Regions from separate parts of the Methylomonas sp. 2F7 genome, predicted to be linked through region 1. Evidence: riboswitches for the same ligand, from Rfam matches in the RefSeq annotation. Region 1 holds a riboswitch; the other holds the start of a gene.

Region 1 (4,391 bases):
AGCGGCTTGCTCGTTGTTTAACAGTCGCATTTCCACAGTGCTCGCCCATTTACCGAACATCACTAATGGATGGTAGGCATTACGCGGCTCGCCCAGCCAAAAATCGATGGCTACGGCCAGCAAAATGCTGATGGTGAGAATCATGATTTGCGCGGGATAAACAGGTATTGCAAAACTAGAAGAACGGCTGGGGTTAACAAAATTGATTGCGGGGCGATGAAAATCGCCCCGCTGGATTGAATGCTTAGATAGCTTCGCGAGTGGCTTTGGCGGCCAGCAAGGATTTTACAGCACTGACCAGAGCGAAAATGACCACGCCATAGATCAAGGTATTCGTCAGGTAAGGCGGGTAATACATCGCAACGCGCTCAATATATTGTGTGAATGAGCCGTTGGGATAGCGGCCGGACAGCCAGTAAAAGCTGCCGTTGGAAAACAAAAACGCGATGGAGGTAGCCGCTACCAGAGCCATCAAACGCTGTGCAACTGTGGCAACTGACAGCGCAGTGAATTGTCGGCACCATTTGCCACCCAGCCACATTGCGCCATAAGAAAACACCAGAAACCCGTAAGCCTTTGACACGCAAAAATCGCTGACGCCGAGTTTAGTGATCGCCAAATAATCAATGAGCACCGCTTCAGCTAGCAAAAAGGCGAACAAATAGCGACCGCCTAGCCATAAGCCGGCGAAAAAAAACACCGCCAGCGAAGCGTCCGGCAACGCAAACGGCGTACCGAAATGGTGAAAGCGGGTGGCAGCCATCAACGCCATCAGCGCTACCGCGCCGGGTTTGACAGCCAGGGTTTGATTCAGATTCATAGGGTTCTCCAGAAAAGGTTTAGTAATTGTAATGGATCGAAAAATAGAAATTTCTACCGAAGCTGTTATAGGTGTTAACCGTTTGATAGCGTTTGTCGAACATATTATTCAGTTTGGCGCTTAACATCCAATTTTTGTCGATGCGATAAGCGGTGCGCAGATCGGCGGTCATGAAGCTGCCCAACCGCACGGTATTGGTACTATTATCGAAACGTTCGCCCTGAGCCAGCACGGAGGCGCCAATATCAACGTCGCCAAACGAACGCGAGACATCATAGGATAAGCTTTCCGTCACCCGACGCGGCAGACGCAAATTGGTCTGTCTATCTTTGGGCGTCATCAGGTTCATGCTCAACTTATTGTTCCAGCCGAAAATTTGCGTGGACACTTCCGCTTCTATGCCGTCTATTTGCGCCTTGCCGATATTTCTGGCAGTGGATGGCGTACCACTGAATACAATCAAATCCTCGATATTGGTGTGATAAGCGCGCAGTTCCCAATTTGCACAATCGTGACGTCCGGCAAAACCGGCTTCGAAACTGGTGGATTTTTCCGGCCGCAAACCAGGGTTACCGAAGCCGGGGAAGTATAACTGATTGAAAGTCGGGGCCTTGAAGGCATTGCCGAAACTGGCAAAAGCGCTGAGACCGTAATCCCAATTAAACCGCCAGCCAAAATTGCCGGTGACGCTGTCGCCGAAAGCCTGGTTTTCGTCCCAACGCAAAGAAGCATTCAAAAAATGCTTATCGAAAACGCGGCTATGCAGCTCGGCAAATGCGCCTACATCGTAGCGGGACGTTTCCGCGTAACGCGTGGTGCTGTCGATTTCATCAAAACGGTAGTCGGTGCCCAGCGTTAATTGGTGATCCTTATGCAAGGCCAATTCATTCAACCAGCTCGCATTCCAGCGCGTGGTGTTGAAACGACTGGTAAATCGACCGTTATGCCGAAATTGATCGGCATCGTCCACGCTTTGTCCTATGCGTAATGTGGACCGCCACATATCACTGAAATTAGCGCTGGCGGTCGCCCCCAGCGTCTGATTGACAAACTCAGTGGTGCTACTGATGGAGTTGTCTATCTCGGTTTCACCTTCGGCCCGCAGGAAAAACGCCTCCAGCTCGGTACCATTGTCGAACCGGTAACCGGTTTTGGCATTCAAACTGGTGTTGTTATAGCCGTCGCGGTCCGGATTATAGCCACTCGCGACGCTGACACCGCTCAAAGCATTGATACCCTGGCTACCCAATTGAGCGGCCCCCAAGCTATACCAAGCCTTACCCCATTTGCCGCTGACGGCCGCCGAGCCATTATACGTGTCGTAAGAGCCGCCGCCGGTTTCCAGTGCGATGTGCGGCCGTTCGCTGTTGCCGCCTTTACGGGTAAATATCTGAATCACCCCGCCAATCGCTTCCGAACCATAAAGGCTGGATTGCGGGCCGCGAGTAATTTCCACACGTTCGATTTGATCGATGGGAATAAACTGAAACGCGCTGGTGCCGGTGGTCACCGAGCCGGCCTTGATGCCGTCGATTAAAACCAGTACATGATCGGAGTTAGTGCCGCGCAGATAGACGTTGGTGTCCTTGCCGTAACCGCCGCTTTGCACCATATCGACACCCGGCGTGCCTTTCAGTAACTCGGGTAGGGTTCTAACCTGAAGTTTCTCTATATCCTGGCGCGTATAAACCGTCATCGCCGTGGCCAACTCGTTCTGACGAGTTTCGGTTCGAGTAGCCGTGACAACTGTCTCGGCAAGGTTAATCGCCTCGTCGCTAGTCGCCGCCAACACCGTAAAAGGCGTACTCGCCAGAAATAAAGATCTGTATAAAATTGATTGCATATTGTCCTCTGCGCCCGCCGCGCATCCGGGTGAAAAAGGACAGAGGAAAAACGGAAAACGAAAAAGGCGGAGGCAGGCTAGGCATGGACTCAGACCATTCCGTAAACAGCCCTCCGCTGTCTCGAATGATCTTCCGGGCCAGTCTCCGGGCTTATAAGTGGCTTTACGCCTGATCTACGACCTTCCCATGCAAAGCGCACAGTGGCAAAAACGCAGCTCTTTACTTATCTACCGTTGCGGGGGCAGCGTCGGCATGGGCGGTTAAAACCGCCGCACCGACTTCCTGTTTAAGCTTGGCCGAGAAAACGGCGCAAACACCTGAAAGAAGCGCGCAATTGTAGGGAGTTGGGCGCGATAAAGCAAGAATACCTGGTAGTTACCGACAATCCGCATTGCAAATACCCCTTTCCGTGCTATACATTGGTGCATTGATTAATGCTGTTAACTTAGACTTCAACGAATACGGGCGGGACTATGGAAATTCAATCGAAATTGTTAGGCAACCAAGACATCAATCCGGACACAATCATCAATTTTCCGCGCGGCCTACCCGGTTTCGAAGATCAGACCCGCTTTAAGTTATTTCATCAGGAAGGCAGCGAAATAGTGTTTTGGCTGCAATCGGTCGATAACGCGGAGCTAACCTTTTCCGCGGCGCATCCGGCCAATTTCAACATCAATTACAACTTTACGGTAACCGATCCGGAAGAAGCGCTGTTGCAAATAGAGCCGGGCGACGAGTTGGTGATTTTAATTCTACTGCACAAGGACAACGAGCAGGATAACGGCAAGCCGACTATCAAAGGCTCAATCAAGTCGCCGATATTGATCAACGCCAACAAACGCATCGGCATGCAAAAAGTATTGGTGGCTATTGAGCAAAGCATCACCCTGACCGAGAAAGTCAGCGAAATAGACGTATCGGAAGCTTAAAAATGCAAATAACCGCCGGAGACTGAGTCGCCCCGGCGGTTATTTAAATCAGGCGGCCTGAACAGGAATGGAATGACTGGAATGGCTAATATGATTGTTGCCGTCGAAATACACCAAAGTCGGCTTGTAGTTCTTCAGTTCCTTCTCATCTAGGCTAGCGAACGCGCAGACGATAATCAAATCGCCAGGACACGCCAACCTTGCAGCTGCGCCGTTAATCGAAAACACACCGGAACCTTCTTCGGCGCGAATCGCGTATGTGGTGAAGCGCTGACCATTGTTAATGTTATAAATATGGATTTGCTCGTATTCCCTAATCCCGGAAAAATCCAAAATTTTGCCGTCTATAGCACACGATCCTTCGTAATCCAGCTCGGAATGCGTTACCCGCGCACGGTGTAACTTAGCTTTAAGCATGTTTATGTTCATGGTAAACAAGGTCGAATACTAGGGCCGGCGATTATGCCTGAATTTAACCCTGCTATCAAATTTAAGCATTAGCTTTTACAGGCAAAAAAACAGTAACGTCAGATACTTGTTTTAGAAAAGTAGAGGTTATCGATCAGACGCGTCTTGCCCAGTCTGGCAGCAGCCAAAATCAGCAGATTAGAGTCGCTAGCGTAGGCAGGCAATAAATCCGCGCTACGACAGATACTGAAATAATCGACGGCAAAACCGGCTTGTTGCAGATTCTGCCGCTGCTGTTCAGCCACCGCCGGATAATCGTCATACCCTGCCAAAATATCATCGCGCGCTGCGCACAAGGCTCGATATAGCTTAGGTGCTTGTTGTCTT
Region 2 (4,391 bases), 3.0 Mb from region 1:
ATGGTTACATCTTTATACTTACGGCGACTACCGGTCAAACCTCGGGTTGAAAACTTGATCGATCCACGACTGGGCGATTGGCCATGTAATTGACGGTATGTCTGCCTCAGTAACTTTATCGGTACTCCCGTTGCTTGATGCACGATTTTGACTTTCGCATGGAGATTGAGCAGTTCAATTGCCAAGGTTTGCTGTTGATATTTCTTGAGCATTAGCTGCCTCCCTTAGCCAATAGCGCCGCTTAATCCGAGCATGGCTTCCACCATCGGAGGCGAATCTCTGTTGATGTTTTGAATAAACTGACTCGAAAATCGGGGGGTAAAACATAGCCAGTTGGAGCGGGCAATTAAGTCAATGTCTTCTAAAGATAAACGCCCAACAGCCAAGCGCATGGCCTCATCGGTAATCCCCAAGATTAATTCAGTCAGCACCGGGTTCTCCCGTGCGATTTCTCTGGCTTTGATGAGCCATGCCTGATTCATGGCATAGATCTCTTCATCGCAACCCAGTTGATCTATCGTTGTCAGTTTGTCAAAGTAGGCCTCAAGATTTTTGAATGCTGACTGCATCATGTTGTCGACGTGCCCCGCCATATTGACTATTTTCAGTTTCGATTTCAGATAATCGGATCCGAATTCAGCGACCAGCGGAATATACAATTCCTGGAAGAACCCCTGCGTGCTGGTTTTGACGTCCTTAAAATCAATCGTCAGCGATTGCTGATTGGCAAAGCACTCGCGTGCCAGTCGCGCGAAATTTTTGCCATGGATTGCCTGGGGTATTTGGGAATGGGTGGCTGTAACGACAACGATATGCATGCGACTTCTCCTTAGTAGCTCCTTGATTGCCTCTAACGAGTGCTTGGTTTGTTCAAAGATTGACTTTTTGATTTTGCGGAAACCCAACGCCGCCGCCCCGACCGATCAGTCCACACCTCGCAGATAGGGCATTGACTAAATGCGGCTTCAGGGTGAATCATGCCTAGGTAACGGGCGCGGCAACGCCCGCAAAGAATGAAAACCAAATCACCCGCCGAGAGCAGGCTAATTAAATACCAAGCCCGGTTGATGTCTAACGGATAATGTTGGCTGGAGCGTGGTTGGATAAATTGCCGATCGGCTAAAATTTTGGAAGCGACGTTGCTGTAGATCTCATAGGCCGTAACCAGTAAGGTTGCACTCAGGTTCGGAGTAGAAAGTCGGTGTCTGATGTCTTCAATCATGCTTAAAAATAGCGAGGCATGAATGTTGTTGAACGCCGAGCGGATGGCCCATTGATGATCATGAGGCAGCATGCCTTGTTTGGGCGGTTGTCCTTGTACCGCTTTAGATAATTCGATGCTTTGCTTTCGGGTTAAATGGCAGAGTTGGCTGACAATCGGAGGACGTACGCCAAGCTGGATTAGCCTTTCGGCCAATAGCAAGTCCGCGCCTATATTTGACCTGCTTTTAAAGGGCATTGGTTTCATCCGCAGTTCCAGTGATACACGGTTGGAGAAGATCCACATAGGCGACCATGGGCAAGTTGCTTGGAACATAAACCGGCAATAACTGAATCACTGCGCGACTGCTTTCGGCGTGTTCACGAAGTTGCTCCTGTGTCGTGCCGGCGAGATGGTCTATACCATTCCGATCTAATCCAAAGCGCCAGGCCGTTTCTTCAGGATTACTGCGTGCGCATTCCCTGGCTAGCATGAGATATTCGAAATTTAACCGGGCAAGATCTTCATCCAGTGTTGACATAAACGCCTCTGAGTTGATTAACGACTGTTGTCGATATGCTAGGCAGGCAACGCGGAAATGTCCCGGTCGCAAAGTGACCTGATTTGGGTCACAAACCTCCGGAACCCCCGATAGATATGATTTGGCTTTGTTGAAAATAATTGTCCTATTGCGCTGGCGACGCTTTTTTCGGCAAATAACGGACGGCCAATTTGATAACGCCAGGCTAATTGCAGGGTCCAATGAATTGAATGATCCTGAAATTCTTCTAATCTCGTTCTGCTTACCAGGGACTTTGCCTACAAGAAGTAGAGCCTTAATTGGTGTTTGACCTGAATAATTGCATTCCAAAATCATTTTTATATTGCTTATCTTGAATTTGTTATGGAGGAAATTGTTATGAATCGGCTATTCGCTAACCAGACAACTACTGCTGGTTACCTGGTTTGGGGTGGTTTATGCGCGAGGTAATTCAATGCTTGATCGATTGGTTGGATAGCGAGCCAAGCGATGAAAAAGGGCACCGCATATTGCGCGCGTTAGCCCAGGAATCGTTGAAGAAGTCAGAATTCGAAGAGTCGAAGCGCCGGTTCACGGCTGATGAAATCGTCGCCGCAGTCGGTGAATCTATAGGAATTTCCGATCCTAAAAAGTGGATCGATTGGCCGGGTTCGTTGAAGAAATATTGCGAAACCCGAGAGCCGCAAATCTTAGAGTTTGCTCGTAAACGTGGGTTGTCTTGTTATGCAAAACCTGACCGTAAAAGCACAAAGGGCGGTCCGGGACAACTCACGACGTTCTATATCAAGGCAGAACCGATACCGGAAATAACGGAAGAAGACCAAGCGATTGACGGCGTCCTTGGCAGGAACAATGCAGCCGATTTGCAAGCCAGCTATCAAATGACTGAACTAGGTGAAGTCAAACCCAGTTGGATCGCGAGTCGGTTATTTCGGCATGGACAAATTGAATTAAGACAATGGCATGTCTGGGTTATAGTGGGTTGGCTAGCAATCATAGCTGGGTTGTCGGTGTTAATTGCTTATGCTGGATGGCTATCGTTATCCTTACCCAGATCCGTGACAACGCAAGATTTGACATTACTGGTCAGTATTTTCGCGATTCCCTATGGTTCCTGGGTAACTATCATCAAGCCTTGGATATTATTGTTGGATGATCGAATTGTCGTAGCCCATGAACTATTCACAAATTTTTATGAACAGTCTGCGCAGTTCGAACTGCTTCGAGACGGAGATTTAAGAGTAATTCGGTTAGTTCGGTATTCGGCGGCATGTCCCATTTGTGGCGCCACTATTTATCTCGAAAAAGGCGAGCCGGATTATCGGCGCAGGTTGGTGGGGCGGTGTTATGAAAGCCCAAGAGAGCATGTGTTCAGTTTCGATCGAATCACGCGTTGCGGGCGATTACTGGTTGATCGATAACTTGTCGAGAGGAACTGCTGCCGCACAGTTTATTCTTATTTCAATACATTTCATTTGCCCTACGACTAGCTGCGGCATACAATCGCCGCTGGTTTTAAGGTTCCCGCTCTTGGCGGGTGAAACTGGAAGTCGGTTAAATGCCGACGCTGCCCCCGCAACGGTAGGTGATTCGTCACGAGCCCGGAGACAGGCCTAAAACTGTAGTCAACAGTATTGCGGAGGGCGATCTGTCAAATCGGTTTTTTTTGGTTTGTCTTTCCCTCTGTTATTCCGTCCACCTTATTCGGAACAGACAACCATGAAAACACTTGCAGCATCTACCACCCTTTCTTCCTCAAAAATCCTGCCTGGCCTGAGTGCTATTGTTTTGGGTCTGACCGTCGTTTTAGGTTTGGGTTTCTTGCAGGACGCCAACAACTACCTACATAACGCCGCCCACGACGGACGTCACAGCGCTGCTTTTCCTTGCCATTAACATGGCGGATTTTCGTAAGTTGGTTGCGGCGTCGCTACTGGCTGGACTATTGGGCGGCTTGTTACTCAGCGTGCTCCAACACTATCAAACCTTGCCCTTGATTTTGGCCGCCGAGCAATTCGAAACACCATCGGCCGAGCATGCGCATGACTGGCAACCGACGGACGGCTGGCAACGCAATGGCTTTACTTTGCTGTTCAATGGCCTGACCGGCTTCGGCTTTGCCTTGTTTATCAGTGTCGCCCTGTACTGGCGGGATCAACACGGTTACCTGTACGGACTCGGCTGGGGTTTGGCCGGTTATTTGGTATTTTTTGTCGCGCCATCATTGGGCTTGCCGCCGGAGTTGCCGGGTACTGACAGCGCCGAATTGCATAGTCGCCAAGCGTGGTGGCTTTTTACGGCCGCCGCTACCGCGATTGGCTTGTTTGGTCTGTTTTTGACCAAACAGCGCTGGCTGCAAATCGGCGGCGCTGGCTTACTGGCCTTACCGCATCTGATCGGCGCACCGCATCCGGAGGTTGCTCAGGCTTTAGCGCCCGAAGCCTTACAACAGCATTTTGTGGTGTTGACATCCATCAACAACGCTATTTTCTGGCTGACCTTAGGCGCAATATCGGGCCGATTGTTGCGTAAAGTAACGTTTTAGTGATGAATGCTACCGCAACACGCCATTGCCCGGCGATATTGATCAGCGCCCCTGCCTCCGGGCAAGGCAAAACCACCATAACTGCAGCTTTGGCCTATTACCAT

The links. A riboswitch is a leader RNA that binds a small molecule or an ion and turns the genes downstream of it on or off. The one in region 1 is predicted to bind cobalamin.
Region 2: linked by a shared signal. The riboswitch ahead of ACR64Q_RS08700 (CbtB domain-containing protein) and the one ahead of ACR64Q_RS22055 (TonB-dependent receptor domain-containing protein) in region 1 are both predicted to bind cobalamin.

Annotation. Positions count from the first base shown of each region.
Region 1 is NZ_CP195203.1:4,892,627-4,897,017, forward strand. It holds gene cbiB (adenosylcobinamide-phosphate synthase CbiB) at 1-144, opposite strand, end outside; gene ACR64Q_RS22050 (hypothetical protein) at 245-820, opposite strand; gene ACR64Q_RS22055 (TonB-dependent receptor domain-containing protein) at 840-2,663, opposite strand; cobalamin riboswitch at 2,783-3,000, opposite strand; gene fliW (flagellar assembly protein FliW) at 3,138-3,596, shown strand; gene panD (aspartate 1-decarboxylase) at 3,645-4,025, opposite strand; gene panC (pantoate--beta-alanine ligase) at 4,124-4,391, opposite strand, start outside.
Region 2 is NZ_CP195203.1:1,907,459-1,911,849, forward strand. It holds gene ACR64Q_RS08675 (FlhC family transcriptional regulator) at 1-212, opposite strand, end outside; gene ACR64Q_RS08680 (STAS-like domain-containing protein) at 225-818, opposite strand; gene ACR64Q_RS08685 (FlhC family transcriptional regulator) at 851-1,468, opposite strand; gene ACR64Q_RS08690 (flagellar transcriptional regulator FlhD) at 1,449-2,078, opposite strand; gene ACR64Q_RS08695 (hypothetical protein) at 2,180-3,163, shown strand; cobalamin riboswitch at 3,244-3,373, shown strand; gene ACR64Q_RS08700 (CbtB domain-containing protein) at 3,462-3,638, shown strand; gene ACR64Q_RS08705 (CbtA family protein) at 3,640-4,287, shown strand; gene ACR64Q_RS08710 (cobyrinic acid a,c-diamide synthase CobB) at 4,290-4,391, shown strand, end outside.